4 regions of the Hahella sp. KA22 genome follow, and region 1 is predicted to be linked to each of the others. Evidence: predicted binding sites of a transcription regulator. Region 1 holds the regulator's gene; each other region holds the start of a gene.

Region 1 (7,753 bases):
CACGTGGTGCGCTGCTTTGCTGACGAGAATGTGGTTCACGTGGCGAACAAAGTCGACCCAGCCGCCGACATTGACGTCATTAATACAGAGTTGGCTCTCGCCGACCTGGACACAGTAGAAAAAGGCATCAAGCGGATCTCGCGCATCGCCAAAGGCGGAGACAAATTCGCCAAACAGCAAATTGAGGTGATGGAAAAGTTACTGCCGCACCTGAATGAAGCCAAGCCCGTACGCGCCTTAAATCTCAGCGCAGATGAAATGCTGGCGATCAGAGAGTTATGCCTACTTACCGTTAAACCAACCATGTACATCGCCAACGTTGCCGAAGACGGTTTCGAGAATAACCCCCACCTCGACGTGGTGCGAGCTATTGCCGAAAAAGAAGGTGCTATCGTCGTGCCCATCTGCAATAAGCTGGAGTCCGAAATCGCAGAACTGGAGGACGAAGAGAAAGCCGAATTCCTGGCCGACCTGGGCATGGAAGAGCCCGGACTTGATCGCGTCATTCGGGCAGGCTACAAACTACTGGGTCTTCAGACTTATTTTACCGCTGGTGTAAAAGAAGTCCGCGCCTGGACCGTTAAAATCGGCGCAACCGCACCTCAGGCGGCGGGCGTCATCCACTCCGATTTTGAGCGCGGATTCATTCGGGCTGAAGTGGTCGGCTATGACGACTTCACCTCCTTCAACGGAGAACAAGGAGCCAAAGAAGCCGGAAAATGGCGCCTGGAAGGCAAGGATTACGTCGTTCAAGACGGCGACGTAATTCATTTCCGATTTAACGTATAAACTGATGATTTTTTAGGGTTGACAAGCCCGGTAAAAAACAACAGAATACGCGCCTCAAATGAGACGGCAAGGTAGCTCAGTTGGTTAGAGCACAGCACTCATAATGCTGGGGTCGGCGGTTCAAATCCGCCCCTTGCTACCAAGTTTCGAAAGCCCGCTTTTAAAGCGGGCTTTTTTGTTTCTATTCTCCCTCTTTTCTGCACCTCCACCACGCTCCCAACAACCAAAACGCATCAAAATATAGCCCATCTATTTTCACTGTGTACTTTTGTTAATAAAATCAACAAAATAACAAAAAAAATTCTCGGCATACCGTGGATTTTTCGGATAGACGGACTATCCTTAATGGGGTAGCTACATTCGAGGTTAAGACATGTATTATTTTCGCTCCCTTCTTTTGGCGTTATGCGCCACTCTCTGCTTATCAGCAAATGCGGAAGAGGTAACTTTCAATCTGGTTACCGAGAACTTCCCCCCCTACAACATGAGCGTTAATGATGCTGAGTACGAACACAGACCCGAGGATATTACTGGTCTGATTACTGATGTTGTTAAACAGATTTTTACTAAGGCGAAAATCGGTTACACCATGAAGCTGCGTAATTGGAGCTACGCATACAACTACGCTCAGCGCAAAGAGTTCCGGGGAGTATTTGGAACCACTCTCACTGACGCACGCAAACCGCTTTTCAAATGGGTTGGCCCTATCGCCTCTGACGGCTGGGTACTGTACGCCAAGGGTGGCTCTACCATTAAAATCAATTCCATTGAGGACGCCAAGAAGTACAAGATAGGCGCTTACAAAGGGGACGTTAGAGAACAGTGGCTACTTTCCAACGGCTTTGAGACTTCCAGTTTGGACGACGATGCCCTGAACCCCAAAAGACTGCAAAACGGCCAGATCGACCTCTGGATATCCGGCCCCGTCTCCGGCCCATACTATGCTGCGAAAAATGGCGTCACCAACATCAAACCTGTATTCACAGTTAGAGAGACGCAACTTTTTTTGGCGGTAAACAAGGAAACCCCGGATGAATACGTGAACAAACTGAACGAAGCCCTGGAAAAAATGCGCTCCAGCGGCGAACTGGACAAAATTACCGCCAGATACAGATAAACAACAGAGCCTTACAAATCCGGCGAAGCCCGAATCCACGGGCTTCACAGGGACTTTCCCACCCTTTTTCTTCACTTATCCGGAAAACTACTTATTCGGAAGACACCTACATCAGCTGTTTAATATGCAACCAGACTAATCGTTAGTCAGAACACTATCCGCCCAGCCGTTTGAGGTGATTTAATGATCGCTAAGAAGCTATTGTTGGTTTCTGTTCTCTTTCTCTCCGCCATTGCTCGTGGCGAAACCTTTAACCTGGTCACGGAAAATTTCCCGCCTTTTAACATGGGCGAGGAAGACCACAAATACGAACACAAAGCTGACGCTATCAGCGGCATCAATGTGGACATTGTCAAAGAGCTCTTCAAACGCTCTGGTTACGACTACCGCATGAAGCTCAGAAACTGGAACTACGCCTATAACTTTGCACAACGCAAGGAATTCCGCGGCGTATTCGGCACCACACTGACTGACGCGCGCAAACCGCTGTTCAAGTGGGTTGGGCCGCTCGCCAAGAATGACTGGGTCTTCTTCGCAAGAAATGACACAACTATCAAAATCAACTCTGTAGAAGACGCCAAGCCTTATCTGATTGGCTGCTACAAGGACGACTCCAGAGCGCAGTTTTTGAAGAACAACGGTTTCAATGCTTCAGAGCTGGAAGATGACAGCCTCAACCCAAAGAGACTGCAGCAAAGACAGGTTGACCTCTGGATCTCCAGCACCGCTTCAGGCTACTACTACGCCAAGCTGGCTGGAGTTTCCGACATCAAACCTATCTTTACTATACGAGACACCAGCTTATATCTGGCGATGAACAAGGACACACCTGACGAAAATATTGAGCACCTCAACAAAGTGCTCGACAAGATGCGCACCGAAGGCTATTTAGACAAAGTGTACTCGAACTACAAATAGAGAGTTTTACGCTTGGCTTAAGGCGGCGGAATTCCGCCTTATCCACTCTTCCATCTCCTTGTGGACCTCATCGGTAGCTCGTCCACTGGTTTCAATCGGCGCCCCGACTTTGACCCTTATCAATCCCGGACGCTTACTAATGCTGCCGGCAGGCCAGCAATCTCCAGCATTGTGCGCCACAGGCAGCAAAGGAACGCCCGCGCTGACAGCCAATAAAGCGCCGCCCTTGTTGTACTTACCGACCTGCCCAGGACGAACGCGCGTCCCTTCGGGGTAAATCACAACCCAATACCCTGACGTCAAACGCTCCTTTCCCTGCTTAAGCAGCTGCTTAAGCGCCGCTGACGGCTTACTCCGGTCGATGGCGATAGGTTTCAACCTCTTTAGCGCCCAACCAAAAAACGGAACCTTCATCAGCTCTTGCTTAAGCACTGTGCACTGAGGACGAAATATGACCCCTAACAAATAGGTCTCCCAAGCGCTCTGATGATTACTGACAACCACGCAGCTCGTTTTTGGAATATTCTCCAGCCCCTCGATCTCATAACGTATACCGCAGACAATACGCGCCCACCAAAGTGCGAACACATTAAACCGGGATACGATGTAATACCGCTTTTCAAAATTGACGTAAGGGCCTACCAGCATCCCAATCAAAGATGTGATGATGACGCCCCAAGCATACCCAATATAAAAAACGAAAGACCGAAATAGCTGAAATGCCTGCACTTTTGCCCGCCTTTTTTCAATGCCCGCAAAGGATATCAACTCCCCGCCCAAAGCTGCAATGAATGTTATCCCTCAACGCCCCAGAAACCCAATGTTTGAGGGATATTGCGACTAAAGTACACCCTCTCAGACAGCCACCCGCTCACCCCTTGATCAATATCAAGACTCCCTTTCGGGAGCTGGATACACTGAGCATGGAGAGAGGGGGGATCCACTTGCCAACAAGTGTGACAGCAGGCGCGCGCGCCAAATCGCTGACAATGATAGTCAAACGCGCGCAGATGTTTTCTTACCTGGTTGGAGACCCAATATGCCAGTTGGAAAGGTTGTCGAACAAGCGATACAAAATGGGGGTAATGATAGCTGGGTTTATTTGCTCAACTCCCCCCCTAAAGAGTTCTCCAGTGAAAACTGGAGCGCCCTGGACGAGGGAGCCTATGACGCGGACTATCGCAACAGCTCTCTGGCTCGATATTATGAAGGCGGGTTCGCATTGAGCGTTCAGGCGCCCTGCTTTAATACACTTGTCAGCGCGGAAAATTACACCCGCAGACTCCCATCTATGAATGCAAATTTGCAAAAGTACATCGACTATGTCGTGAAAGAAGTGAGACTACTCAAGCAAAGCCTCCCCGTCGGCAGTCAGGTTAAGTACCTGCATTGGTTCGGCGATCTGGTTCGCCAGCTCACTCCCGCAGCGCAGACGCAGGTGATGTACTATTTAGGTCGGGAGTTCAAACTGAGCTTCGGCGCCGACGCACGCCATGTCATTGAATTGGACGCTCGCCCTGAGTCCGAGGAAGCGCTAGCCCTGATCAAAGGATTGGGCTTCAATATCATCTGCATCAATGATCCCGGCGAATACGCACAGTCCTTCCCTATTGAGAACCTTAAGGATTGGCTGCAGACCATTCGGGCATTCGACTTCAAAGCCGTTTACCTGCGCCTGAAAGTGACTCCTGCGACCGTCGCCGCACTATCCGAGCATCTTGAAGAAATTCTGACAGAGAGACCGCAAGGCATCCTACTTTCCAGCCATAAAACGGAATTCGCCAGCACATCAGGCCTGGAAGCCGCGCAAAAAGATTTCAAGCGACGCATTAAGTCCGCATCGTTTATCCCGATCACGCAGGACTTTTTCGCACTACCCTGGACAGGCTTGATTAGCCAAGGAGTCAGTTGCCTGCATGGCGTTGGGCTGGGCGCTTTTTCTTACACGCCCCACTATCAATTGCGCAACGCCACACAGTTGGACGACTACTACAAGACCCTGGATAACAGCGAGCTTCCAGCAAGAGCAATTCGCTACACTCAAACCCAGTTGTAACAAAAGGTGAAAACAATGTAAAAACAAAGGCGAGCGTAGGTTTCCCTGTAAATTTCCCATCGTAGGGATTTGCTTTTAAATAGCTATTGGCTATCCTAGAAGCCTCTTTAAGCAGTTTCACTCATCCAGCCACGAGGCAACCGATGGAAAGCAAGCATATAGCAACCTCCTCTCCTTTTAGCTTACACAGAGGCTGCCACGAATGTAATTTGAGCAAGCTTTGCATTCCTATCGCGGTTGGGGCTGAAGATATTGATCGTCTGGAAGAAATCATTCGTCAGGGCAAAATGCTCAATCGCGGCGAATATATCTTTGAGCAACACACCCCATTCCGCTCGTGCTTCGCAGTTCGTAGCGGCGCGATCAAAACATTCACCGTATCTGAGGAAGGCGAGGAACAGGTCACTGGCTTTTATCTGCCTGGCGAGATTATCGGCCTGGACAGCGTTAGCATGGAAAAATATTCCTGCTCCGCCGTCGCCCTTGAGCGCACCAGCGTATGCGAAATTCCTCTGGAAAAGTTTGAAGACCTTGCTTCGGACATCCCCAGCCTGCAACACCACTTTTTCTCATTAATGAGCAAAGAGATTCAGGAAAGCAGGCAGCTCACGATGCTACTAAGCAAAAATTCAGCGGAAGAGCGTATAGCCTCTCTGTTATTATCCCTGTCGACCCGCTTCAGTCGTCGTCGCCTGTCCGGCACAAACTTCAGACTTCCTATGCCTCGCAGCGATATCGGCAACTATTTAGGCTTGGCCGTCGAAACTGTCAGCCGGGTCATTACCCGCTTCCAGAACAACGGCATTATAAAAGTTCAAGGAAGGGAAGTTCAGATATTGCAATTGGACGAACTACAGAAAATTCTTCGCCACGACACCAAGTGCCTGGAGCAGCAGAAGGAATCAGCCCTTAACGCTCGTTAACGGGTCTCTTCCAGGCAGTTTTCAGCCGCTTTTACACCGCCACGCTGCTGGCATTGTTCAATCAACGCCGGCAGATAGCGGCGCCAGGGAAGCTGCTTAACGCCAAAGGTGTTGCGCAGCTTGATACACCCCAACGCGCCATTCGCCGGAAGCGCCACCCCCGGTAATACATCAGCGCCCTTTTTCTCGATCAGGGCCTGCAACATCTCTTCCTGCCCAAACGCCTGCAGCACAATCGCCTTCAGCAACTCATAGTGGGTGACAGCTTCAGCGCCAGCATAGTGGTAAACACCCCACACAGAGATATTACAACTCAACTGCTTAATAACCGCGTCTACAACTCTCGCCACATCATCCACCGCCACGGGAGTCAGCTGCATATCGGTGCTGGCGTTCAGACGCTTTCCTGAAGACAGCGCAGAAAGCATGGTCTGCAACCAGCCTTGGGCGCCCGCCTCCAGCAACCACCCGACCCTCAAGATCAGATGCTTGCTATAGTTTTCCTGAAGCCATTGTTCGCTCTGCAGTTTAGTCCGCCCATACACTGAAAGAGGACGTCCTTTGTTGGCGGAAATATAGGGATTCTTTTTGACGCCATCAAAAACAAGATGGCTGGAGAGGTGAATAATCGGCGCCTTCCATAAAGCCGCCACTTCCGCCACCGCCTCGCAAGCGGACACATTAACCTGATAGGCCAAATCCGGATGCTGCTCCGCTTTAAATAAGTCGCCCATCTCCGCAGCATGAACAACAAAATCCGCAGAGGGCATCGCTCTCATTGCTCGCACGATCGCATCATTGGTCATCAGAAACTGCTCGTAGGGAACGCCCTCCACCGCTATGCCGCTCTGCTGCAAACGCTGAGCTATAGCCTTACCTAATGGCGAATCGACTCCCGTCACACAAACAATCACTCATGTACCCCTTAAATGTATCTCGTAGCCTTTAGCGCCCCTGGAATGCGGACCGCCTGAAGATATTATGTTAACAATATTGGCTGCTTGAAGGGATTTTCGCAAACCCGATACCCCGGGCTTTATCCCCATTCTCCAGCTTAACGCTGCACCTTAAACCCCTTCCGAGCGATTAAGGTATACCCTGGGAACACGCGAGGTCATACCCGTAAATAAAGTATAGGAGATTGTTGACGCATATCCTGCAACCTCATCAGCGGAAACAGCCCCACCCCACAACTCCACCTCCGACCCAATACGCGCCTCTGGAATATGAGAAATATCCACCGTCAACATATCCATGGATACCCGCCCGATAACGCTTGTCCGCTTACCGCACACGGCGACAGGCGCACCATTCCGCATCTGTCTTGGATATCCATCGCCATACCCTACAGCAACCACCCCCATTCTTGTTGGACCGTTCGCAGTCCAGGCGGCGCCATAGCCAATAGAATCTCCAGCTTGCAGCTCCCGGGTAGCAATCAAGCGTGACTCAAAAGACATTACTGGCTTCAAGCCAAAGTCCGCCCCTGTCTTATCCGCCATAGGTGATGCGCCGTACATCGCAATACCTGGGCGCACCCAATCCAGATGAGTTTCCGGATATTGCAACAAGGCGGCCGAGTTAGCGGAGGAGTAACTCCAGCCGCCCGATCCCGCCACCTGCATACCAGCTTGAAACGCGCGCCACTGCTTCTGTTGCAATAAGCTATCCAGTTCGTCAGCGCATGCGAAGTGGGTCATCAACCCAATAACAGAAAGCCCGGGAAACTGCCGCAGCATTTCAGCAACGCCAGCCAGTTTATTTAACGGCAATCCCAACCGGTTCATACCTGTATTCAACTTGATCCAGGTTTGCATCCGGGCGGAATTAGGACCGGCCTTGCGCAAAGGAGCCACCTCGGACAGCATGTCCAATTGCTCCATATCATGCACAACCCACTCTATATCGCGCCAACGAGTGGAGTCAGCCAACTCCTCTGAGCTATAAAAT
Region 2 (7,753 bases), 2.4 Mb from region 1:
CGCCGCAAAAACCGCTTGTCGCTGTTTGTGTTGAACGGCGGACAGGCGTTTATTGTGGCGCTGGCCATGACGTCGATGATGATTTTGGCTGCGCAAAATGTCGTGGCGGGAGAGATGACCTTAGGTGACTTCGCCCTCATCAACGCTTTTATGATGCAGCTGTTCATGCCGCTGAATTTCCTGGGTTTTATCTATCGCGAGATGAAAGGCTCGCTCGCCAACATTGAGCAACTGTTCGTACTGTTGCGCAGAACCTCGCAAGTGCCTGACAAGGTCGGCGCCCCCGAGTTGCAGGTGGGACAGGGGGCGCTTGAATTTTCTGACGTCCATTTCGGTTACTCGACCCAACGCCCCATATTGCAAGGCGTCAGCTTCCGCATTGAACCGCAACGCAAAGTGGCGGTGGTGGGAGGCAGCGGGGCGGGGAAGTCGACGCTGGTCAAACTGCTGTTTCGTTTCTACGACGTCAATGGCGGCGCCATAAAAGTGGATGGGCAGGACATTCGGGAGGTGGCGTTGAAGTCGCTGCGCTCCGCGATTGCGATTGTGCCTCAGGATACGGTGCTGTTTAACGACAGCCTATACGAAAACATCCGCTATGGCCGGATTGATGCGACGGAGGAAGACGTCTGGCGCGCTATCCGTATGGCGCATCTGGAAGAGTTTATCCAACATCTGCCGGATGGTGTGAATACCTTGGTGGGAGAGCGCGGATTGAAGTTGAGCGGCGGCGAAAAGCAACGCGTCGCCATTGCCCGCGCGATTTTGAAGAACCCGCCCATACTGGTGTTTGACGAGGCGACCTCTTCGTTGGACAGCAAGTCCGAACAAAGCGTGTTGCAGGCGATCAGGGAAGTCTCTCAGGGGCAGACCAGTCTGGTGATCGCCCACCGGTTGTCTACGGTTATCGACGCCGACTTGATCGTGGTGCTGCAGGACGGAAAAGTCGCAGAGCAGGGGACTCACTCTGAACTGCTGGCGCTCAATGGCGTTTACGCCAATCTATGGCGCATCCAGCAACGCGAGGATACGGAAACTCCGGCCGTCAGGCCGGAGCAAGAAGCCTCAGACGAGCACTATTCAACGCCCAGATAATCGGCTTTACCTATGTCCACACCGTTGTGGCGCAGGATGGCGTAGGCGGTAGTAATGTGGAAATACAGATTGGGCAGCACGAAGTGCAACAGGTAGCGCTGACCAGTGAAAGTTGGCGTGTAAGAGCCCAGCTTCAGTTGAATGGTCTTTTCTTCCGTATTGTCGATCTGCTCTGGAGTGAAGGTTTTTACGTAATCAATGGTCTTGGTGACCCGGGCGGATAACTCCGCCAATGTGATTTCGTTGTCCTCGAAAACCGGCGGCTGCTGGTCGGAAAGCCGCGCGACGCAGCCTTTCACTGTATCGGTGGCGATCTGAATCTGAGAAGAAAGCGGCAACATATCCGGATACAGGCGGTAATTAACCAAGTTTTGAGGGTTGAAGCCTTTTTTCTCCGCGTGGGCGGCGGCTTTCTCCAGGATCTGGTTGAGGTTGCCGAGCATGCGGATGAAGATGGGGACGGAAGTCTGGTACATGGATATAGACATAATATCGCCTCCGGCGATGATAAGAGTTGGTTATTTGCGGTCATAAGGCCGGTGATGGCCGGTAAAATACAAGCTAACCAGACGGCGCCGACAGATCCTGGCGCCGGGCTCCCCATTCTAACTGGCTCCGAGTGGGAAAACGTAACTTAATAACATACTTTTTAGCGGTTACGGTTTTCCGACGTGCGATTGGTTAAAATTTGAGTATAATGTCGCCCGCAAATTTTTTGCTCTGGTTTTACGTTCCAGCACGCAATATAGGAAAAGTGAATGTCACAGTATGTTATCTGTGCGCTGTACAAGTTCGTCGCCCTTGACGACTTTGAGGCGCTGCGCGCTCCATTGCTTGAAGTCATGGAGAAAAATGAAATCAAAGGCACCCTGTTGCTGGCCCGCGAAGGCGTAAACGGCACGGTCTCCGGAACCCGCGAGGGGATGGACGCGCTGCTGGCCTGGCTGAAGTCTGATCCTCGTATGGCGGACTTGAGCTACAAAGAATCCTACGATGAGAACGTTCCGTTCTATCGCACCAAAGTCAAACTGAAGAAAGAAATCGTCACCATGGGCGTGGAGGGCATTGATCCGAAACGTGTGGTGGGCACTTACGTCAAACCGCAGGATTGGAATGCGCTGATTACCGATCCTGAGGTGTTGCTGATCGACACCCGTAACGATTACGAAGTGCAAATCGGCAAGTTTAAGAATGCGATCAACCCGAATACGGAAACATTCCGTGAGTTTCCAGATTACGTCAAAAGCAATCTTGATCCGGCCAAGCACAAGAAAGTGGCGATGTATTGCACCGGCGGCATTCGCTGTGAGAAATCCACTGCTTACCTGAAAGAGCTGGGCTTTGAGGATGTCTATCACCTGGAAGGCGGCATTCTGAAGTATCTGGAGGAAGTGCCTCAGGAAGAATCAACCTGGGAAGGCGAGTGCTTCGTATTCGACAATCGGGTGGCGGTGGACCACGGCCTCAACAAAGGCAGCTATGACCAGTGCCACGCCTGTCGTATGCCCATCAGCGCGGAAGATATGCAGAGCGAGCATTACAAGAAGGGCGTCAGCTGTCCTCATTGTCATGACAAGGTCTCCGAAGACCAGCTTCGCCGCTTCGCAGCGCGTGAGCAGCAGATTGAACTGGCCAAGTCGCGCGGAGAAGAGCATATCGGCTCTGAAGCGGCCAAAGCGATTAAAAAGCGCCAGGCTGAGAAGAAGCTGAAGCGCAAAAACTATCATCAGCACCTGACTCAAGGCGCTGAATAGCAAAAAGGCCGGCTTAATCGCCGGCCTTTTTCGTTGTGGTTTCCCCTGCCTTAATCCGTAATCAGGCGGCTGAGTTGTTGGTTCAGTCGCGCCACTTCGCGTCGGAGTTCGTTGACCTCGTCCAATAAATCCAGGGACATGGCGAGTCCGGGCAGGTTGAGCTGCAGGTCACGCTGCAGACGCATCGCCCGGCTTAATCGCGCCAACGCCAACGTATTGAACTGCCATTGGTGGGCCGGCCGCTCCTCCACGGGCGCGATGACGCCATAACTGACCAGTTCAATAACGAACTCGGCGTTGACGCCGCCGCGCTCGCATAATTCGCGCAACGTGTAGGTGTCGCTTTGTCCAAGCACTTCCACCGTGCTGACGATCGTTTTACGCGTCATCTCTCACACCCCCAACTTGCTGCGCGGATTATAGGATTTTTCTTTTTCCGCAAGCTCCTTATAAAGCGCTTCCGCATCTGCGCTATGGGACTTGGGCAAGGTTACCTGCAGTACGATAATCTGGTCTCCGGCGGGATTGCCGGGCAACCCTTTGCCTTTCAGTCTCAGTTTTTGTCCGCTGCTGGCGCCTTTGGGAACTTTCACGTTGACCTTACCGCTCAATGTTGGCGCTGTCACGGTGGCCCCCAGCGCAGCTTCCCATGGCGAGACAGGCAGAGTCAGATAAATATCTTTGCCGTCGACGGAGTACACCGGATGGGGCGCCAGCTCCACTTCCAGAAACAGGTCGCCGTTCTCAGCTCCGCCAAACCCAGTTGCGCCCTGACCGCGTAAACGGATGTGCTGTCCGGGACCCATTCCGGCTGGAATTTTCACATTGAGAGATTTACTGCGATGACCTACCAAGCCGTATTCGTCGATTTCCGGCACTTGCACCTGAACTTGTTTCTCACACCCGTGGAAAGCTTCCTCCAGGAACAAGGCGATTTTGGCATGCACGTCCTCGCCGCGCATGCGGAAGCTCTGTTGATGACCTTGTTTATAGGTGCGATGGGCGGAACCGCCGCGGCCGAAGATCGATTCGAAAAAGTCGCTGAAGTGACGCGAGTCCGCCTCGGTGAAGCCGCCGCCGTTGAAGTTTGACGCGGACTCCCAATCCGGCGGCGGGCGGAAACGACCGTCTTCGCTGTAAGCTCCCATGCGCTTGAGCTGATCGTATTCCGCGCGCTTTTCCGGGTCTTTCAAAACCTCATAAGCTTCGCCGACTTCTTTGAATTTGACCTCCGCATCCTTTTCTTTACTGACATCCGGATGATACTTACGGGCGAGCTTGCGGTACGCTTTTTTGATGTCATCGGCGGACGCTGCTTCCGCGACGCCGAGAATCTTGTAATAGTCTTTGAATTCCATAGATTTTTACCAACCTTCACAGACCCTGCGTCTCATTGCCGTTAGAATATCCAGCCCAAGGTCGGGCGGGCATTGCCTTAGGTCAGATATAATGCTGAAAAGGCGACATTCAACGTCGGACCACATAAAATAGGCGGCTTTTTCTGGGGAAGGAGTCAGCGCCCTCTATGCTGAGCTATCAACATGTCTATCATGCAGGCAACTTCGCCGATGCGCACAAGCATTGGGTGTTGTCTTTATTGCTGCAGGCGCTGTGTAAAAAATCCACGCCCTGGCGCTATCTGGAAACCCATGCAGGCCGTGGCGACTATGACCTGACCTCCGAGGAAGCGCAAAAAACCTCAGAGTGGACGGCGGGTATTTTGCCGCTGATGCAGGCCAAGGGGACCTGTCCGCCGGAATTCGACGCCTATTTGGCGGCGGTGAGAGGGTTGAACCCCGACGCTGGAAAACTGACCCGCTATCCTGGCTCTCCGGCGATCGCCGCTGGTTTCCTGCGTGAGACGGATCAGTTGGCTTTGTGCGAACTGCACCCTAAAGAATACGCGGAACTTAAGCGCCAATTCGGACGGAACAGGCAAATCCATATTCACCAAAGAGATGGCTTCGAGGGCGTTATGGCGATGTCGCCGCCGCCGGAAAAGCGCGGCTTGGTGATGATTGATCCCAGCTATGAGCTGAAGGACGACTATCAACGTATCCCCGCTTATATAAGCAAGCTGACCAAGAAGTGGTCGAACGCGGTTATCGCCATCTGGTATCCCGTACTTGCGGAGAAGCGCCACGAACAAATGCTTGAGTTGATGCGCCAGCTTCCTTTGCACAAGACGCTGCGCAGCGAGTTGATCTTAACGCCGGTGGCGCGCGGAATGTACGGAAGTGGTATGCTTGTGGTCAATCCGCCCTGGCGGCTCGATGAGCAACTGCAGGCGGGTTGGGCGCACCTCAGCGAAGCCCTTCGCGGCGATCCAAAAGCCTCCTGTAGCGCTGATTGGCTGATAGCGGAGTAATTCCGCAGCGACAAGTCGGCCTGGGAGCGCCGACGCTTGAGGATGACACAAAGGGTATGCGGCCGGCGCCGCAGCCTACTGGACATGAATTCATTGGATACAGGTTTGTGTGGTGAATTGGACTAGCCAAGGAACAATATTAATAACCGGAGCGGCCCAAAGGGTTGGGCTCCATTGTCTGCAGCGGCTGCTTGAAAAAGGCGAGCGGGTCGCCATGACCTATCGCTCAGAGCGGCCGGAAATCGCCGAACTGCGGGAGCGCGGGGCGATATGTCTGCAGGTGGATTTTACGGAACAAGGCTCCGTCGAACGGCTGATACGACGGTTAAAGGAGGAAGTGGGTCCACTTAGGGCGTTGATACATAACGCGTCCTCATGGGCTCCCGACCGGAGTGAGGATACGGACTACCGGGCGGTGATGCAGGATATGGTGGCGATACATATGACGGCGCCTTACCTGCTGAATATGCATTGTTACGACCTGCTGGAGCAGGGGCGTAACCCATGGTCCGATATCATTCATATTTCCGATTACGTGGTTGAAAAAGGAAGTGACAACCATATTGCGTACGCCGCCGCGAAAGGGGGAATGGAAAGCATGACCCGATCTTTCGCCAAGCGCTACGCGCCGCATATCAAGGTAAACACTATCGCTCCGTCGTTATTGATGTTCAATGACGGCGACGATCCGGACTACCGAACTAAAACCTTAAGGAAGTCCGCCCTTGGGATCGAACCCGGTCCCGACGTGGTCTGGCAGGCAATCGCCTTTATCCTGGACTGCTCGTATATGACCGGGCGGGAAATCAAGCTCGATGGCGGACGTCATATCCGTTGATCATAATGATCCATAGGTAATGTAGAGGAACCAACATGTTAGACAAACTGGTCGCGCAGTACAGCGCAATTATTGAATCCCTCGGAGAGGATGTTAACCGTGAGGGACTGCGCGATACGCCTAAGCGTGCCGCCAAAGCGATGCAGTTTCTGTGTCGCGGCTATAACCAGTCGTTAGAGGAAGTCACCAACGGGGCGATTTTCGAGTCGGATACGGACGAAATGGTTCTGGTTAAGGACATCGAATTATACTCCCTGTGTGAACACCATTTGCTGCCTTTCATCGGGCGTTGCCACATTGCCTATATTCCGAATGGCAAAGTGTTGGGCTTGTCGAAGTTTGCGCGCATCGTGGATATGTTCGCGCGTCGTATGCAGATTCAGGAGAATTTGACCCGGCAGATCGCAGAAGCGGTTTTGGAAGTCACCAACGCGCACGGCGTTGGCGTCATTATCGAAGCGCGTCACATGTGCATGATGATGCGAGGCGTTGAGAAGCAGAACTCGGTTATGAGTTCATCCGTCATGTTGGGCTCCATGCGCAACAATCCTTCCACCCGCAGTGAGTTCCTCACGCTGGTGCATAGCCGTCGGGCGCTGTAAGCAGTCACCGACAGGGACGCCGCGTGTAGCGGCGACCTCCACACAGGCGCTTATCAGGTGATGGGCGCTTCGCTGCGGGAAATATGATCCTCCATATCGGAGTGGAATGTCTCCACTACCTGTTCCGCCAGGTCCACCTGATTAAAGCGAGCAATGTGAAAGATCGCCTCGCCCTCGTGGGCCAGCGGCAAGTTGCTGCGTCCAATGATGATGCCGGAGCAGGGCGATAAAATGGGTTCTCCCTGGCTGTCCAGGGGGCCATTCAGATAACCCAGCAAATCCCCTTTGTTAACCCGGCTTCCCAGGGGTTTCAGCGCACGTAGAAATCCGCCTACTGGCGCCCGCACCCATTGCGAGGAACGGGCTACCACAGGCGTGGCTTTGGCTCTTTTCACGCGCATCTTGATCATGCCCAGTTCTTCCATTACCCGGCGCACGCCACGAACGCCAGCGGCGATGCAGTTCTCATCAAAGCGCAGCGCTTCACCCGCTTCATAGGTGATGATCGGTACGCCAAGGTCGTCACCGGCGCCACGAAAGGAGCCGTCACGGATTTCAGCATCAATAATGACGGGCACGCCAAACATATGCGCTAGCTCCGCCGCTTTCTGATTGTCCAAATGCACTCGTATTTGCGGAAGATTGCTGCGGTCGATCGCTCCTGTATGAAGGTCAATGGCGCAATCCGCCTGTTGCAATACGCAGGTGGTGAACAGGTGCGCCATACGCGCCGCCAGTGAGCCTTTCTCGCTGCCGGGAAAGCATCGGTTGAGGTCGCGTCGGTCAGGCAGGTAACGGGATCGATGAATGGTGCCCAGCACGTTCACGATGGGAACGGCGATCAGGGTGCCTTTCAGATTTTTCAACCAGGTGGCGTGCAAGACGCGTCGCACGATTTCCACGCCGTTGAGTTCATCGCCATGTATGGCGGCGCAAATCAGCAGACGTGGACCTTTAGACCTGCCGTGCACCACTTCGACAGGAATGGATACATCGGTCTGGGTGTAGAGCTGTCCGACGGGAAGCTCGAATTGTTGACGATGTCCCGGCGCGACCTGCGCGCCAAGAAACTCAAAAGGTTTGGACTTAACCGCCA
Region 3 (7,753 bases), 2.0 Mb from region 1:
GCCCTTTCTGGCGAAGACCAACACAAAACGCTGGCGTCCTCTGAACGAGGACTGGCTGAACCTGTTGGACAAGCATCACATTCGCATGAGCTTTCAGCCCCGTTGCTGACAGGTTTTCAACAACAAGGCGTGAGGCTCACATCGTCGTTATTGCTCTTTCTTGGGACGGGGATAGAACTTGATCGTCTGCACTTGCGCCTCCGCCTGTTTCGGGCGGGTGACGCGGGTTTGCAGCTCCGCCGGACCGTCAGCTTCGCGCAGTTTTTCAAAGAAACCACAAGCAACGCATTCACGCACTTGCCGTTGATCTTCGTCAGCGTAGCTGACGATCTTGTCCATCTCTCCGCAACGGGGACACACCGCCCCCGCGATAAAACGCTTCACCATATGCACTACCAGGTATATACGATTGCTGAATGTCAACAAGGCCCGCAGCGCTGGCCTTGTTAGTTCTCTCAGGCGGCGATGCCGCTCTGACGCAACAATGCCTCCACTTCCGGCGGACGCCCACGGAATTCAATGAATAAATCCATCGGCTCGCGGCTGCCGCCTTTTTCCAAAATCGAATGCAGGAAGCGTCGGCCCGTTTCTGGATCGAACACGCCATTTTCCTCAAACAAGGAGAACGCATCCGCCGCCAGCACTTCCGCCCATTTATAGCTGTAATAGCCAGCGGCGTATCCGCCAGCAAAAATGTGGCTGAAGCTGTGCTGGAAACGATTGAAAGCGGGCGGTTTGATCACTGCGACCTTATCCCGCACTTCGTCCAGCACCTGCTGGACCGCGAAATCCGCCGATCCGTCGTATTCATGATGCAGACGGAAATCAAACAAAGCGAACTCAAGCTGGCGCACCATCAGCATGCCGGACTGGAAGTTTTTCGCCGCCAGCATTTTTTCCAGTAATTCTTTCGGCAGCGGCTCGCCGCTTTGGTAATGACCGGAAATCAGCGCCAGGGCTTCTTCCTCCCAGCACCAGTTTTCCAGGAACTGACTGGGTAATTCCACCGCGTCCCAGGGCACGCCATTGATGCCGGATACATCATTGCAATCCACAGTGGTCAGCATGTGATGCAGAGCATGGCCGAATTCGTGGAACAGCGTGGTGACTTCATCATGCGTCAGCAGGGCGGGATGCTCTTCCGTCGCTGGCGCAAAGTTACAAGTAATGAACGCCACGGGTTTCTGCACAGAGCCGTCGTCCAAACGACGACGTACGGCGTAATCCGCCATCCAGGCGCCGCCGCGCTTGTTCTCCCGCGCGAACAAATCCATATAGATAGAGGCGATTTCTTCGCCATCGCGGCGCACTTTGAAGTAGCGCACGTCTGAGTGATAGCTATCAAATTCCGCGACTTCATCGAGGGTGACGCCGAACAGACGCTGCACCACGGCGAACATGCCATTGATCACTTTAGAAGCGGGGAAATAAGGCTTCAGCTCTTCCTGGGACACGGAATAACGGTGACGGCGCAGTTTCTCTGAATAAAAACTGACATCCCAGGATTGTAGTTCCGTCCGCCCCTGTTCTTTAGCGAACGCTTGCAGCTCTGCAAACTCCTGGCGCGCCACCGCTACGGACTTCTCCGCCAGTTCATTCAGGAAGCCCAGCACCTCATCCGGCGTACGCGCCATTTTAGTAGCCAGGGAGTATTCGGCATAGGAGTTAAAGCCCAGCAGACGTGACTTCTCCAGTCGCAGCGCCAGGATCTCCTGCATCACTTCCGAATTGTCCCAGCGACCGGCGTAGGGCCCTTGTTCAGAGGCGCGGGTATTATAGGCCTCGTACATTTCCTGACGTAATTCGCGATTTTCGCAGTAGGTCATCACCGCGTAGAAGCTGGGGAAATCCAGCGTCAGCACATAGCCTTCTTTGTCACGGGACTTGGCCGCCTGACGCGCGCCGGCCAATGCGGAGTCGGGCATGCCTTTGAGCAGATCGACCTCCGTCACATGTTTGATCCAGGCTTGAGTGGCGTCCAGCACGTTGTCACTGAACTTGCTGCCCAGCTCCGCCAGACGCTGCGAAATTTCCATGTAGCGCGCTTTCTTGTCTTCCGGCAGATCCACGCCGGCCAGATGAAAATCGCGCAGGGTATTGTCGATGGATTTACGCTGCGCTTCGCTGAGCGAACTAAATTCATCAGATTCTTTAATGCCATGATAAGCGTCGTACAGCGCCTTGTTCTGACCGATTTCCGTACCGTAGCGGGACAGCTCGGGGATACAGGCGTTGTAAGCCTCGCGCAGCGTTTCGCTGTTGAGCACGCTGTTCAAATGGCTGACTGGGGACCACACATGGTTCAGCTTGTCCGACATGTTATCCATTTGCTGCGCCAGATTGTCCCAATTGAAGCTGGGCTGAGCCGCCAGATCGGCGATGCGCTGTCTGTTTTCGGCAAGTAATTTGTCCATCGCCTCTTTGACATGTTCGGCGCGAATCTGTGAGAACGGGGGTAACGCCGTATCGGCGAGCAATGGATTGGTCATTGAAATATTCCTGAATTGACGAGTCTTCCGGGGTTGCTGATCGCAACGCCCCCGAGCAAACAAAATGTGGGCGTGCGGGGCCGCTTTCAAGTAATGCGCCGCTGAATCCTGCTTTAGAATAGTCCGATCAATGCTAAAGTAACAATCCGCCATTCGGGGCCTTGAACCCGTCTACGGCGCTTCAGATTTTTGATGCTTGGAGTCCAACCATGCCTGTGCGCACTTATCAGGGAACCACCCCGACGCAGGGAGAGCGCGTCTTTATCGACCCCACCGCCGTCGTCATCGGCGACGTGCACCTGGGAGACGACTGTTCCGTCTGGCCAACTGTCGTGATACGCGGCGACATGCACCGCATCCGCATCGGCGCGCGCACCAGCGTGCAGGATGGATCGGTGCTGCATATCACCCATGCCGGACCTTTCAACCCCGACGGCTATCCACTGACGATCGGTGAGGACGTCACCATTGGCCACAAGGCTATCTTGCATGGCTGCACGCTTGAGAACCGCATCCTTGTCGGCATGGGCGCCATCATCATGGACGGAGCCCATGTAGAGAGTGATGTGGTGATCGCCGCCGGTACGCTTGTGCCTCCCGGCAAACGCCTGGAAAGCGGTTACTTATACGTTGGCGCGCCAGCAAAACAAGCGCGTCCGCTTAGTGACAAGGAAAAAAAATTTTTCCAGTACACCGCCGCCAATTACGTCAAATTGAAAGACCAGCATTTGCAGGAAAACTGGGATGAGTAGCCGCATTTCAGGGGCGCAATGGAAATTGACGTAAATCAGAATAAGATTTTTTTGTTATCAGGGCGCCCCTTGAAAACATTTTTAACGCCATTATTTCTATTATCACGATACGCAGCGTAACCGGGGCAAGACGTCACCCCAATCAGCAGTTTCAGGTGTAAATGATTACAGAGGGCCTGTCGCATCAGGCCAACCGATTTGTACTTAAACTCTTTTTGGAGATAGAACTATGGCGATTACCCGTTGGAACCCGTTTTCTGAATTCGAAGATATTCTCGACCGTTATAACCGCTCTTTGCAGGGTCAGGCGCGCACCAGCGAAAACGGCAAAGAAGTGATCCGCAAGGCCGACTGGGCCCCTGCCGTGGACATCACGGAAACCAAAGAAGCGTTCTTGATCAAGGCTGAGTTGCCTGGCGTGGATAAAAGTCACGTCAAGGTGGCCGTCCACGAGGGCGTACTGTCCATTCAGGGCGAGCGCATGCTGGAGAAGGAAGAAGGCGACAAGAAGCATCATCGCGTAGAACGCTTTTACGGAAACTTCGCACGGTCCTTCACGCTGCCGGATAATGTGGATGAAAACAATATTCGCGCAGAGTACCGGGACGGCATCCTCACCTTGCATCTGAACAAGGTGGAGAAGGCCCAGCCGAAAGCGATCGAGATCAACGTACAGTAAGTCGAACGGCTTACTGTCACCGCAAACCATCTGGGGCGACGCATAGTTCGCCCCTTATTTTTAATCCTGTTTTTTACAGCTCAGCCGCTTTTTTACCACCGGCGTCACGCAGGATTTGCGCATATTCCGCGCCACGAGCGTGCTCATCAACGCGATCCAGCATGGTTTCGCCCTCTGGACTCAACGCATTGATATTGCGGCCAGCTTCCGCGAAATAGGCCACGAAACGCGCGTAATCGCGGGCCAGCATGTATTCATAAGCCTGGCGCAAAACATGATAATCGGGATCGGACTCATCCCGTGGTTGCAGCTCTAAAAAGCCCTGAACCCGTTCATCGCTCCATTCCTCATCCACTACCTTCGGTTGTGAAGGACCGCTCATATCGTATTCACCTGTCTATCATAGTTATTTACCGGGCCGCACATTCTACCCCGATCCAGCGCGGATAATGAAGGTTGTAAGCGCTTAGCTCATGCGGCATTCGGCGTTTTCGATATGAATTTCCACCCGTCGGTTTTGCGCCCGATGCTCATCAGTGTCATTAGGAACCAGGGGACGGGTCTCCGCCTGCCCGATGGCGCTCACACGGCTGGCGTTGAGACGTCCATCCAGCACCAGTCGATGCACCACGCTTACCGCTCTGGCCGCCGACAAATCCCAGTTGGAGCGAAATCTCGCTGACTCGATAGGACGATCATCCGTATGCCCCGTCACCAGAATGTCTCCTTTGCAATCGGCCAGCACGTCGGTGACTTTCATCAGCACCGGCAGCATGTATAACTTCAACTCCTCACTGCCGGAGGCAAAGGTGGCGCGCTCGGTAAAGCTGAGCACCACCCCCTGGTCGTCAAACTTGATGTCCACCGCCTGATCTTCTATTTCATTCTCCAGCAAGCTAATCATGCGCGAGGCAAGGCGGTCGTTCTCCATATAGGCCGCCTCGCTCACCACCTCCTGGCTTAAATCCAGGCTGGGCTCTACGTTGGATTGCGGCGCCGGTTGCTCCGCGTCGCCCTTATCGCGGATCACCGGCTCCATCGGCACGGTAGGCGTAATATCGCCTCCCAGAGGATACATATCCGGCGCGCCCTGAGACGAAGGAACCCAGGCCACGCCAAAGGCCTTACTCATGGAGTAGGCGATGGCGCGGTATTTCTCCGCATCCAGACTGGAAAAGCTCAACAGCAGAATGAAAAAGGTCAGCAGCAACGTCATCAGATCGGCGAAGGTAACAATCCACACCGGCGCGCCGACTGGCAGCAAACCACCGGATTGCTTGCGCGGCTTGATCATGTCTCTTCCTGTGCGGACGCCGACTCATGAATGTCTTCCATAGCGTCCAGTTCAGGCAGATAAGACGCCAACACGTCTTTGATAATGCGGGGATTCAGCCCTTTCACCATACTCAGAATACCGCTGATCACGATCATACGGTTACGGACTTCATCCTGGGTTTTTAGCTGCAGCTTGTCCGCCAGGGGCAGGACAATAATCTGGGCGATAAACGCGCCGTAAAACGTGGTGAGCAAAGCGATCGCCATAGCAGGTCCGATGGAAGAGGGGTCCTGCATGTTATTCAGCATCTGCACCAGTCCCACCAGGGTGCCCAGCATGCCCAACGCCGGCGCCGACTCACCCAGACCGCGAAACACCTTTTCCGCTGTCTGCAGGCGCTCGACAAACTGGTGGGTGTCCTCGAGCAGGACTTCTTCTATGAATTCCGGGGGATGACCGTCAACGGCGAGGCCGACGGCTTTGCGTAGAAACGGATGGGTTATTTCAACCCGATCCAATCCCAGCAGTCCCTGCTTGCGCACAACGTCCGCCAGTTGCCGCGCTTCGCGATACAGGTCCCATGGGTCCTGGGTTTTCTCAAGAAAAGTGGTGGAGAAGGCAAGCCTCACGCTACCGAAAAAGTTACGCCAGCGGTACTTCACCAAAGTGACGGCGAAAGAGCCGAAGACCACTATCATCAACCCGGGAACATTGACGAAATCCCAAAGCCCGGAGCCGGAAGCCACGGCTCCCAGCACCACGCCCATTCCGAACAAAAGCCCCACCCAGGTGAGTATATCCATGTTGACCGTCCATACTTCACGATGCCCAAGTAACTGGCCAGGATTCGCCCAAAGCGACCCTAAGCGCTTAAAATCATTAGCTTAAGCATAGTCAAAGTTGGCGGTGGCGCTAATCTCCCTGTCTTAGCGCAGCCAGCACCGGAACGGTATCCGGACGCACGCCGCGCCACAGATAAAAAGCCGCCGCCGCCTGCTCCACTAACATGCCGAGCCCATCGCAGCATTGTCCTGCGCCGCGCGCTTTGGCCCAGGCGACGAATGCCGTGTCGCGCAGGCTGTACATCATGTCGTAGGTAAAGGTGTGAGACGCAATGACTGCGTCTGGAAGAGGAGGAATATCCCCCGCCAGGCTCGCAGACGTCCCGTTAATGACCACATCAAACGGGCCTTGCAAATCCGCAAACGCACAAGCGCTGACCGACCCATTGCGGCCAAAGACGCGCGCCAGATCTTCCGCCTTGGAAACAGTGCGATTGGCGACCACGATAGAGGCGGGACCTTCATCCAACAACGGCGCCATAACGCCTTTCACCGCTCCGCCGGCGCCGACCAGCAAAATCTTCTTACCGCTTAACGCAACGCTCTGATTGATGCAGATATCGCGCACCAGGCCTTCGCCGTCAGTATTGTCACCGAACAGACGCCCGTCCCGTTGCAACAAGGTATTGACGGCGCCGGCAAGCTCAGCCCGGTGCGAGCGCTCACTGACGATATTCCATGCCTGCTCCTTGAATGGAACCGTAACATTCAGACCTTTACCGCCGCCGATAAAAAATGCCTCCACCGTCTCTCTAAAGCTGTCCAGGGGAGCCTGAATCGCCGTGTATTCCAAACTCTCGCCGGTCTGCTGCGCGAACATCCCGTGGATTTTGGGAGACTTGCTATGGCTGACCGGATTGCCGACCACCGCGTACATATCCATGCTATACCTGCCTTTATTTGCGCTGATTAAGTTTTGGCGTTGCGGGATTACACCCAGTCCCTGTGCTTTAAATAATACTCGGTCAGGCGGGCTTCATCCGAGCCCGGTTCCGGCGTCCAGGCATATTCCCAGCGCACCAGCGGAGGCAGAGACATCAGGATGGACTCGGTTCTGCCGCCGGACTGTAGACCAAACAACGTGCCCCGATCATAAACCAGGTTGAACTCGACATAACGACCGCGTCGATAAAGCTGGAATGAGCGCTCCCGCTCACCATAAACCGCATCTTTGCGGCGCTCTACAATGGGTAGATAGGCGGGCAGGTAGCTGTTCCCCACTGCGCGCATAAAGTCAAACGAACGCTCAAATCCCCAGGCGTTGAGGTCATCGAAAAACAGTCCGCCGACACCGCGGGCTTCATCACGATGCTTCAAATAGAAGTAGTCGTCACACCACTTTTTGTATTTGAGGTAAGTCTCCGCACCGAAGGGCTCGCATGCCTGCGCCGCCGTGCGATGCCAATGGGCGCAATCTTCATCAAAGCCGTAATAAGGCGTCAGATCGTAACCGCCGCCGAACCACCATACGGGATCTTCGCCCTCTTTTTCAGCGACAAAAAAGCGTACGTTGGCGTGAGAAGTCGGCGCATAAGGATTACGCGGATGCACCACCAGTGAGACGCCCATAGCCTGAAAACTGCGCCCCGCCAATTCCGGACGGGCGGCGCTGGCGGAGGCGGGCAGGCGCGCGCCACTGACATGAGAGAAATTGACGCCGGCTTTCTCAAACACGCCGCCTTCGCTAAGCACCCGTGTGCGTCCACCGCCGCCTT
Region 4 (7,753 bases), 570 kb from region 1:
GGCCTCGTTGAACTCCGGTTGCACCACGCGTTTGGGGCCATCGCCCAGCTCCGCCCATTGGGCGATAGGCAGCACCTTGTATTTGGCTTCGATATCGCTGAGGTCGAATACCGCCACGGATTGGCTGATATTGGCGTCCGGATTCAGGGGCGTGTCCACGTACAGGTGTCTGGAGTTGGGGTGCGTCTTGATGAACAACGATCCGCCGCCTTGGGCGGACAGCGAGCGCACTTGTTTCCAGGCGTAATCGCCATGTTTGTCCGGGTCTGTGCCGATCACGGCGATACTGCCGTCGCCCAGGTGGCTGGTGGCCCAGACCGGCCCGAATTTGGCGTCCGTGAAGTTGGCTCCGCGGCCAGGGTGGGGAATGGCGCCGACATCGACCAACGCCTCCAGCGCGCCATCTTTGGAATCGATGACCGCCACTTTGTTGGACTGGTTGGCGGCGGTGAGGAAGTAGCGATGGGTGCTGTCCCAGCCGCCGTCGTGCAGGAAGCGCGCGGCGTCGATGGTGGTGACTTTCAGAGCGTTGATGTCTTCATAGTTGACCAGCAGGATTTTGCCGGTTTCCTTGACGTTGATAATGAACTCGGGCTTCTCATGGGACGCCACAATGGCGGCGACCCTCGGCTCGGGATGATACTCCTGAGTGTCCACCGTCATGCCGCGGGTGGAGACGATTTTCAGCGGCTCCATGGTCTCGCCATCCATGATCACATATTGCGGCGGCCAGTACGCGCCGGCGATGGCGTAGGTGTCTTCGAACCCCTTGTATTTGGACGTCTCCACCGAGCGCGCTTCCAGGCCGACTTTGATTTCCGCCACCGTGGCCGGGGTTTTCATCCATAGATCGATCATATTGACCTTGGCGTCGCGGCCGATGACGAACAGGTAGCGACCAGAGGACGACAAACGCGAAATGTGTACGGCGTAGCCGGTTTTTATAATCGTTACGATGTTCTTGCTGTCGCCATCAATCAACGCTATTTGGCCGGCGTCACGCAGGGTAACGGAGAACAGGTTTTTCAGGTTGAGCTTGTTGAGCTGTTTGGTGGGACGATCTTCCGGTTTAACTAACACTTTCCAGCTGTTCTTCATTTCCGCCATGCCCCATTCCGGCGGCTGTGGCGGTTCATGCTGCACAAATTTCGCCATGAGTTTGACCTCATCGGCGGTGAGGTCGCCGGAAGTTCCCCAGTTCGGCATGCCGGCGGGGGAGCCGTAGTTGATGAAGGCTTCCAGATAGTCCGATCCTTTGGTCTGAGTAATGTCCGGCGTCAGAGGCTTGCCAGTCGCGCCTTTGCGCAGTACGCCATGGCAGCCGGCGCAGCGTTCAAAATAAATGCGCGTCGCCTTCTGGAACTCATCCTCCGTCAGGTCCGGAGCGCCGGGAGAGCGCACAACGCGCAGACCTTCCCCTGTCATCGCCGTGGGGGCGCTTTCGTATTGTCCGGGTGGGGAATTAACAAGGTCGCTTTTAGTGTCCGCCCAGGCATGGCTTGATAAGCCGGCGACCAGGGCGAGTGAAAGGGTGGAGTAACGCAGGCGCAGTGGCCTGGACGGCGAGCGTTGGCTGCGTTTTGGAGCGCTGTTTGTATGCATAGCACTGTCCTTCTCATCAGAGTCTTGCTATTTCGATTCTTTACTGACGCAAAACCGTCCGATCCCGGACGCGCCTTGCGAAACTACGGCGCTTTTTTTAACGACGATTCAGGTGGGGAGGACTCCTATTTGAGTTGGCTGTAGTAGGCGGCGAGGTTGGCGATGTCATCGTCCGACAATGGTTTGGCCATGCTGGACATCATCGGGTCGTTGCGTTTGCCGTCGCGAAAATCCTTCAGTTGCTTGACCAGATATCCCTCTTTCTGTCCGGCCAGATTCGGCCATACGCCGTTGTTGCTGACTCCTTCCGCGCCGTGGCAACCGGCGCAGGTGGCGGCCTTCGTCTTACCGACTGCCGGGTCGCCGGCGAGGGCGTTTCCTGAGAGTGCGGCGGAGAGTAAATACACGAGTGTTGCAGGTTTGAATATTCCCATGGCTGTCCCCTTTTTGCTGCTGGGTGAATGTCCTTGAGCGCAACGAGAGTAGGTCAGCGGCGGCCGGGCAAAGTTGATGAGGATCAATGTTTTGCGAGCGGCAAGGGCAAATACCCCATCGTGGGTACATGAGCGAAAACAGGTTTCGGGTAGGGTAAAAAACAGAGACCGGACATGACCCAGCACAGGATCGTCAGCCTATGAACGCCACTCAGGACGCCCCTTTCTACCTTCCCCAAGGCGGTGAAATCGAGCTGTTTGAAAAAGCCTGCAGTCATGGTCTGCCAGTGCTGATCAAGGGGCCGACCGGGTGTGGCAAAACCCGCTTTGTACAGCACATGGCCCATCGTTTAAGCCGGCGTTTATACACTGTCGCCTGTCACGACGACCTGACCGCTTCGGACCTGGTGGGGCGTCATTTGATCGGCGGAGACGGGGCCTTTTGGCAGGACGGCCCTTTGACCCGGGCGGTGCGGGAAGGCGGGTTGTGTTATCTGGACGAAGTGGTGGAGGCGCGCAAGGACACCACTGTGGTCTTGCATCCACTGGCCGATGACCGCCGCATCCTGCCCATCGACCGCACTGGCGAACAATTGCAGGCCGCGCCGGGCTTCATGCTGGTGGTCTCTTACAACCCCGGCTATCAGAACGCGCTTAAAGGGATGAAGCCCAGCACCCGGCAGCGTTTTGTCGGCGTCAGTCTGAGTTATCCCGCGCCGGCACTGGAAGCCCGGATCGTGGAAAAAGAGGGCGGCGTCAGCCCATCGTTGGCGCGGCGGATCGTTGACGTGGGAGCGGCCTTGCGGCGTCTTGAGCAACATGATCTGGAAGAAGCGGCGTCCACCCGTTTGCTGATTTACGCCGCGCGTTTGATGGCCAGCGGGGTCGAACCGACACGGGCCTGCCAGGCCTGTCTGGTTGAGCCGTTGACCGACGACGAAGAGACGCTGCGCGCCTTATCGCAGGTGATCGATATTCACTTCGGCAGAGATTGACTGACCGGAACTCCGGATGGGAGATCTCATGCCGCAACGAGCGTATTTATGGCCTCACATTTTGTATCTGATGAACCTGCTGGCGCTGCCGGGAGCGTCGTTTTTGATCTTGCTTGGCTGGTTTTGGCGCAGTCGTCGGAGCGCGCCCGCCGCGTTGTTGGCGGCGCAGAGGATTGCGCTGATTGGCGGACTTATCAATGGCGTCCTGCTGGTGGTCTTTCCGTTGCTCGTGTTGTGGTTGAGCGACAGAGAGCCGATCACTGTCACCTTGGTCCTGGTCTATTGGGTGGCGACGCACGGCGCCTGCGTAATCTGGGGCGTATATGCGCTGACCCGCGAAAACGCCGGTCGTCCGCTGTCTATTTGGGGGCGGGAGTGAGGAGCCGTTCATTGCCGCCGTAACAAAGCCAGGTTTATCTCGAAGTCCGGACGCACCGGGCTTCCACCTCATCATCAACTTCGTCAGGGAGCAAGCCATGCCGGAAAAATTCAGTAAGAGCGCCGCCCGTAATATTTATTACGGCGGCAGTCTGTTTTTTATTCTGCTGTTTCTCGCATTGACCTATCAAACCACCCAGGCTCTACCGCAGCGTGATCACCGGGATCAACTGACTGAGGCGGTGGCCAGAGGGAAGGAAATCTGGGAGGAAAACAATTGTATCGGATGCCATACGTTAATGGGCGAAGGCGCGTATTTTGCGCCGGAGCTGGCCAATGTGTTTGACCGCCGCGGCGGCGAACAGGCTTTCACTGCTTTTCTGAAAGCCTGGATGGCGGCGCAGCCGCTGGATGTGCCAGGGCGTCGCAAAATGCCGCAATTCAACCTGAGTGACAAGCAGGTGGAGGATCTGGCGGAGTTCCTCAAATGGACCTCCAAAATCGATGACAACAATTGGCCGCCCAATATTGAAGGCTAAGCGGGACAGCACGGAGAAAAAGGCATGAAATACCAGTCACAGGCGGTAGCCAAACCCTATTTTGTTTTCGCCCTGATCCTGTTCGCCGGGCAGATCCTGTTTGGATTGATCCTGGGCCTGCAATATGTGATCGGGGATTTTTTATTTCCCGAGATTCCATTTAACGTCGCCCGCATGGTGCACACTAACCTGCTCATTGTGTGGCTGCTGTTCGGCTTTATGGGGGCGACTTATTTTCTGGTCCCGGAAGAGTGCGAAACGGAACTGCACAGCCCGAAACTGGCGTTGATCTTATTCTGGGTCTTCGCCGCGGCCGGCGTGCTGACGATTCTGGGCTATCTCATGGTCCCATACGCCAAGCTGGCGGAGATCACCGGCAACAAGTTTTTCCCGACCATGGGGCGGGAGTTTCTGGAGCAGCCCACGCTGACCAAAGTGGGTATCGTGATCGTGTGCCTCGGTTTTCTCTATAACGTGGGCATGACCATTCTCAAGGGCCGCAAAACGGTGATCAATGTGGTGTTGATGACGGGCCTGGTCGGGTTGGCGGTGATGTTTCTATTCTCTTTCTACAATCCCAGCAACCTGGCTTTAGACAAGTATTTCTGGTGGTGGGTGGTGCATCTGTGGGTGGAAGGCGTGTGGGAATTGATCATGGGCTCGATTCTCGCATTTGTACTCATCCGGGTGACCGGCGTGGATCGCGAGGTGATTGAAAAGTGGCTGTATGTGATCATCGGCATGGCGCTGATTACCGGTATTATCGGCACGGGGCACCATTATTACTGGATTGGCCCTGAGCCTTATTGGCATTGGCTGGGTGGCTTTTTCTCCGCACTGGAGCCCTTGCCGTTCTTCGCTATGACCATTTTCGCCTTTAACATGGTCAACCGTCGGCGTCGGGTTCATCCCAACAAGGCCGCCACGCTTTGGGCGATGGGCACAGCGGTGATGGCGTTTCTGGGCGCGGGCGTCTGGGGCTTTTTGCATACACTGGCGCCGGTCAACTATTACACCCATGGCTCGCAGATCACCGCCGCCCATGGCCACATGGCGTTCTATGGCGCCTACGCGATGATCGTGCTGACTATTATTTCTTACGCAATGCCGGTATTGAGCGGGCGCACCGAGGGCAACAGCAATCGCTCCCAGGTGGTGGAAATGTGGGGATTCTGGTTAATGACTGTCGCCATGGTGTTCATCACGCTGTTTTTGACGGGGGCCGGCATTCTACAGGTGTGGCTGCAGCGTCTGCCGGAGGCGGCGGGAGCCTTGCCGTTTATGGTGACCCAGGAAAAAATCGCCGTTTTCTACTGGTTGCGGGAAGGCGCGGGAGTGGTGTTTCTGGTGGGACTGGTCTGTTACTTCGCCAGTTTCTTTGTAAAAGGCCCGCAAACTCAGTCTGCCTGAGCCATTCGTCATGTTTGAAGTGGAAGAGTGGGTCGGCGGTCTCTGGCATCGGGTAGTAACCGGGTATGCGGACGACCGTTACGCCGGGGCGGCGGTAACCTTGACGCAGATGCGCAAGGAAGTGGGCGTCCTGTACCGCGCCCTGGGCGGTGAACGCGCTGTGCGCATTGAGGCCGCCGCTGAGCGGCCCGTTACGCTGCCGCGTACATTATGGCAGCGTGTGGCGGGTAGTCATCGACGTCTGGCGCTGGCTTATCTGGATGAGGAAGTGCTGGCGCTGCCGGAGGCGATCGCCCTGTTTCCCAAGGCTGAGCTGAATCGGGAAATCTACAGGATGTTGGCGGCGGTGGCGGCGCAGTCGCTTCCGGGCGTTTCCGGGTGGGCGCAAAACGCCTGCCTTCGATATGCCGCTCTGCGCGCCGCCTATCCAGCGATGCGCGCGCGGTATGACGCCATGGTGTCTGCCTATATCCCCTTACGCGCGACACTTGAAAGCCTCCCGCCGACGCTGCAGGACAAAGAGTCTCGGTTGCGTGCGGCGATGCTGTCTCCCGAAACAGCCTTGATCCAGGATGCGGATATCGATGGCCTGCAGCCCCCACCGTTCTGGTTGTATTCCTCCCTGCGGGCTTCTGATATGTCGGTGCGACGAGATGTGGCGTCGGACGCACAGATGCAGCGGCCACCGGCTGCGCCAGAAGAGAAAGTGGAAAAGAAGGCGAAGGGAGAATACGTACAGGACCACGACGGCGACAAAGGACTGCTGGTATTTCGTCTGGAGAACCTGTTTAGCTGGTCTGAATACCTGAAGCTGGATCGCACGGCGGACGACAGCACGGATGAGGATGCGGCGCGCATCGCTGAAGATTTGGATCATCTCAGTCTGTCCACCCAGGAATTCGGCGGCGGTCAGCGTATCAAGCTGAACCTGGACCTGCCTTCCGCCAGCGAGGACGACACGCCATTGGGGCCAGGTTTGCATCTGCCTGAATGGGACTATCGCAGCCGACGACTGCTTCCAGATCATTGTCTGCTACAGCCGATGCTGGATCATCGCGCGCCGCCCTGTGCGCCGCCATCCCGTCTACGCAGAGTGGTGCGAGAGGTGCGCGCTCGCTTCGAGATGATGCGCCCCATGCGCGTTTGGCGTCGCAATCAGGCGGACGGTGAAGAAATCGAAATGGAGCGCTGGAACGAATTCTGCGCCGACCGAATCGCCGGAGGCGCCGTCGAGCAGCCCATGTTTAAGAGCTTTAACGGACGTTTGCGGGATTTGGACTGTCTACTGTTGGCGGATCTATCCATGTCTACTGACGCCTATGTGGATAATGACAGGCGCGTGATCGATGTGATCGGCGACGCTTTGCTGCTGTTTTCTGAAGCGCTGGACGCCGTTGGCGATCGCTTTGCTTTATACGGTTTCTCTTCCTGCAAACGCCAGCATGTCCGTTTTCATGTCATTAAAAACTTTGCCGAGCCCTACACAGATGTTGTGCGGGGCCGAATAGTCGGGCTGCGACCGGGGTTTTATACCCGCATTGGCGCGGCGATTCGCCAGTCCACAATCATACTGCGGGACCAGAAGGCGTCGCGGCGGCTGTTATTGATTCTCACCGACGGCAAACCCAATGACCTCGACCTTTACGAAGGCCGTTACGGGCTTGAAGACACCCGTCAGGCGGTTCTGGAAGCGCGACGGGCGGGGCTGATTCCGTTCTGTATCACGGTGGACAAAGAAGCGGGAGAATACCTGCCGTTCTTGTTTGGCGACAAAGGCTATGTGCTGGTCAACAATATTGAGCGTCTACCGCGGGAACTGCCGCAGTTATACGCCACGTTGATGGAAGGGAAGTGATTACTGGGTAGGTCTATAGCGCGCCCGCCGGATAATCGGCGGCGCGCTACATCAGTCTTCATCTTGCAGACAAATAGCGTCTTTAAATTGCGCTAACTACGGTGTCGCCTGCGCCAATGCCTGCTCCAGGTCGGCGATGATGTCGTCCTTGTGCTCGATGCCGATGGACAGTCTTACCATATCCGGAGAAACGCCAGCCGCGGCTTGTTCTTTTTCATCCAGCTGCCGGTGCGTGGTGGTGGCGGGGTGGCAGGCGAGGGTTTTGGCGTCGCCGATATTCACCAGCCGCTTGACCATCTGCAAGGCGTCGATGAAGCGGCCGCCTGCTTCTTTGCCGCCTTTGATGCCGAAACTCAGCACAGATGAAGGTTTGCCGCCCATATACTTTTGCGCCAGCTCGTAATAAGGACTGCTCTCCAGACCGGGATATTTCACCCAACTGACGCTGGGGTGAGACGCCAGGAACTGACATACCGCCATGGCGTTTTCCACGTGTCTCTCCATCCGCAATGACAGGGTTTCGACGCCTTGCAGAATCAG

The links. Region 1 encodes FNR, which switches genes on or off when oxygen is low (the NO sensors DNR and NnrR bind a similar motif). Its sites were predicted from a motif close to TTGATNTANATCAA; they were not measured.
Region 2: EUZ85_RS04740 (DnaJ C-terminal domain-containing protein) is a predicted target of FNR. The motif match lies at 4,280-4,293, and genes of this name have one in related genera.
Region 3: EUZ85_RS02750 (Hsp20/alpha crystallin family protein) is a predicted target of FNR. The motif match lies at 3,267-3,280, and genes of this name have one in related genera.
Region 4: EUZ85_RS22180 (CbbQ/NirQ/NorQ/GpvN family protein) is a predicted target of FNR. The motif match lies at 2,110-2,123, and genes of this name have one in related genera.

The regions. Positions count from the first base shown of each region.
Region 1 covers NZ_CP035490.1:5,598,001-5,605,753, forward strand. The annotation lists gene ychF (redox-regulated ATPase YchF) at 1-789, shown strand, start outside; tRNA gene EUZ85_RS24685 (tRNA-Met) at 855-931, shown strand; gene EUZ85_RS24690 (ABC transporter substrate-binding protein) at 1,163-1,906, shown strand; gene EUZ85_RS24695 (ABC transporter substrate-binding protein) at 2,090-2,824, shown strand; gene EUZ85_RS24700 (lysophospholipid acyltransferase family protein) at 2,831-3,553, opposite strand; gene EUZ85_RS24705 (hypothetical protein) at 3,864-4,880, shown strand; gene fnr (fumarate/nitrate reduction transcriptional regulator Fnr) at 5,024-5,803, shown strand; gene EUZ85_RS24715 (sugar nucleotide-binding protein) at 5,800-6,705, opposite strand; gene alr (alanine racemase) at 6,871-7,753, opposite strand, start outside.
Region 2 covers NZ_CP035490.1:1,064,814-1,072,566, forward strand. The annotation lists gene EUZ85_RS04720 (ABC transporter ATP-binding protein/permease) at 1-1,095, shown strand, start outside; gene EUZ85_RS04725 (DUF1993 family protein) at 1,077-1,583, opposite strand; gene EUZ85_RS04730 (rhodanese-related sulfurtransferase) at 1,854-2,849, shown strand; gene EUZ85_RS04735 (chaperone modulator CbpM) at 2,900-3,238, opposite strand; gene EUZ85_RS04740 (DnaJ C-terminal domain-containing protein) at 3,242-4,207, opposite strand; gene EUZ85_RS04745 (23S rRNA (adenine(2030)-N(6))-methyltransferase RlmJ) at 4,375-5,217, shown strand; gene folM (dihydromonapterin reductase) at 5,330-6,055, shown strand; gene folE (GTP cyclohydrolase I FolE) at 6,091-6,657, shown strand; gene EUZ85_RS04760 (succinylglutamate desuccinylase/aspartoacylase family protein) at 6,711-7,753, opposite strand, start outside.
Region 3 covers NZ_CP035490.1:614,394-622,146, reverse strand. The annotation lists gene EUZ85_RS02770 (hypothetical protein) at 1-109, shown strand, start outside; gene EUZ85_RS02765 (YheV family putative zinc ribbon protein) at 148-387, opposite strand; gene prlC (oligopeptidase A) at 456-2,489, opposite strand; gene EUZ85_RS02755 (gamma carbonic anhydrase family protein) at 2,699-3,241, shown strand; gene EUZ85_RS02750 (Hsp20/alpha crystallin family protein) at 3,471-3,920, shown strand; gene EUZ85_RS02745 (PA4642 family protein) at 3,994-4,302, opposite strand; gene EUZ85_RS02740 (flagellar motor protein MotB) at 4,387-5,214, opposite strand; gene EUZ85_RS02735 (motility protein A) at 5,211-5,999, opposite strand; gene aroE (shikimate dehydrogenase) at 6,109-6,921, opposite strand; gene hemF (oxygen-dependent coproporphyrinogen oxidase) at 6,969-7,753, opposite strand, start outside.
Region 4 covers NZ_CP035490.1:5,025,833-5,033,585, reverse strand. The annotation lists gene EUZ85_RS22190 (nitrite reductase) at 1-1,602, opposite strand, end outside; gene EUZ85_RS22185 (cytochrome c) at 1,728-2,036, opposite strand; gene EUZ85_RS22180 (CbbQ/NirQ/NorQ/GpvN family protein) at 2,237-3,031, shown strand; gene EUZ85_RS22175 (hypothetical protein) at 3,060-3,410, shown strand; gene EUZ85_RS22170 (cytochrome c) at 3,508-3,948, shown strand; gene EUZ85_RS22165 (cbb3-type cytochrome c oxidase subunit I) at 3,973-5,358, shown strand; gene EUZ85_RS22160 (nitric oxide reductase activation protein NorD) at 5,369-7,213, shown strand; gene EUZ85_RS22155 (O-acetylhomoserine aminocarboxypropyltransferase/cysteine synthase family protein) at 7,310-7,753, opposite strand, start outside.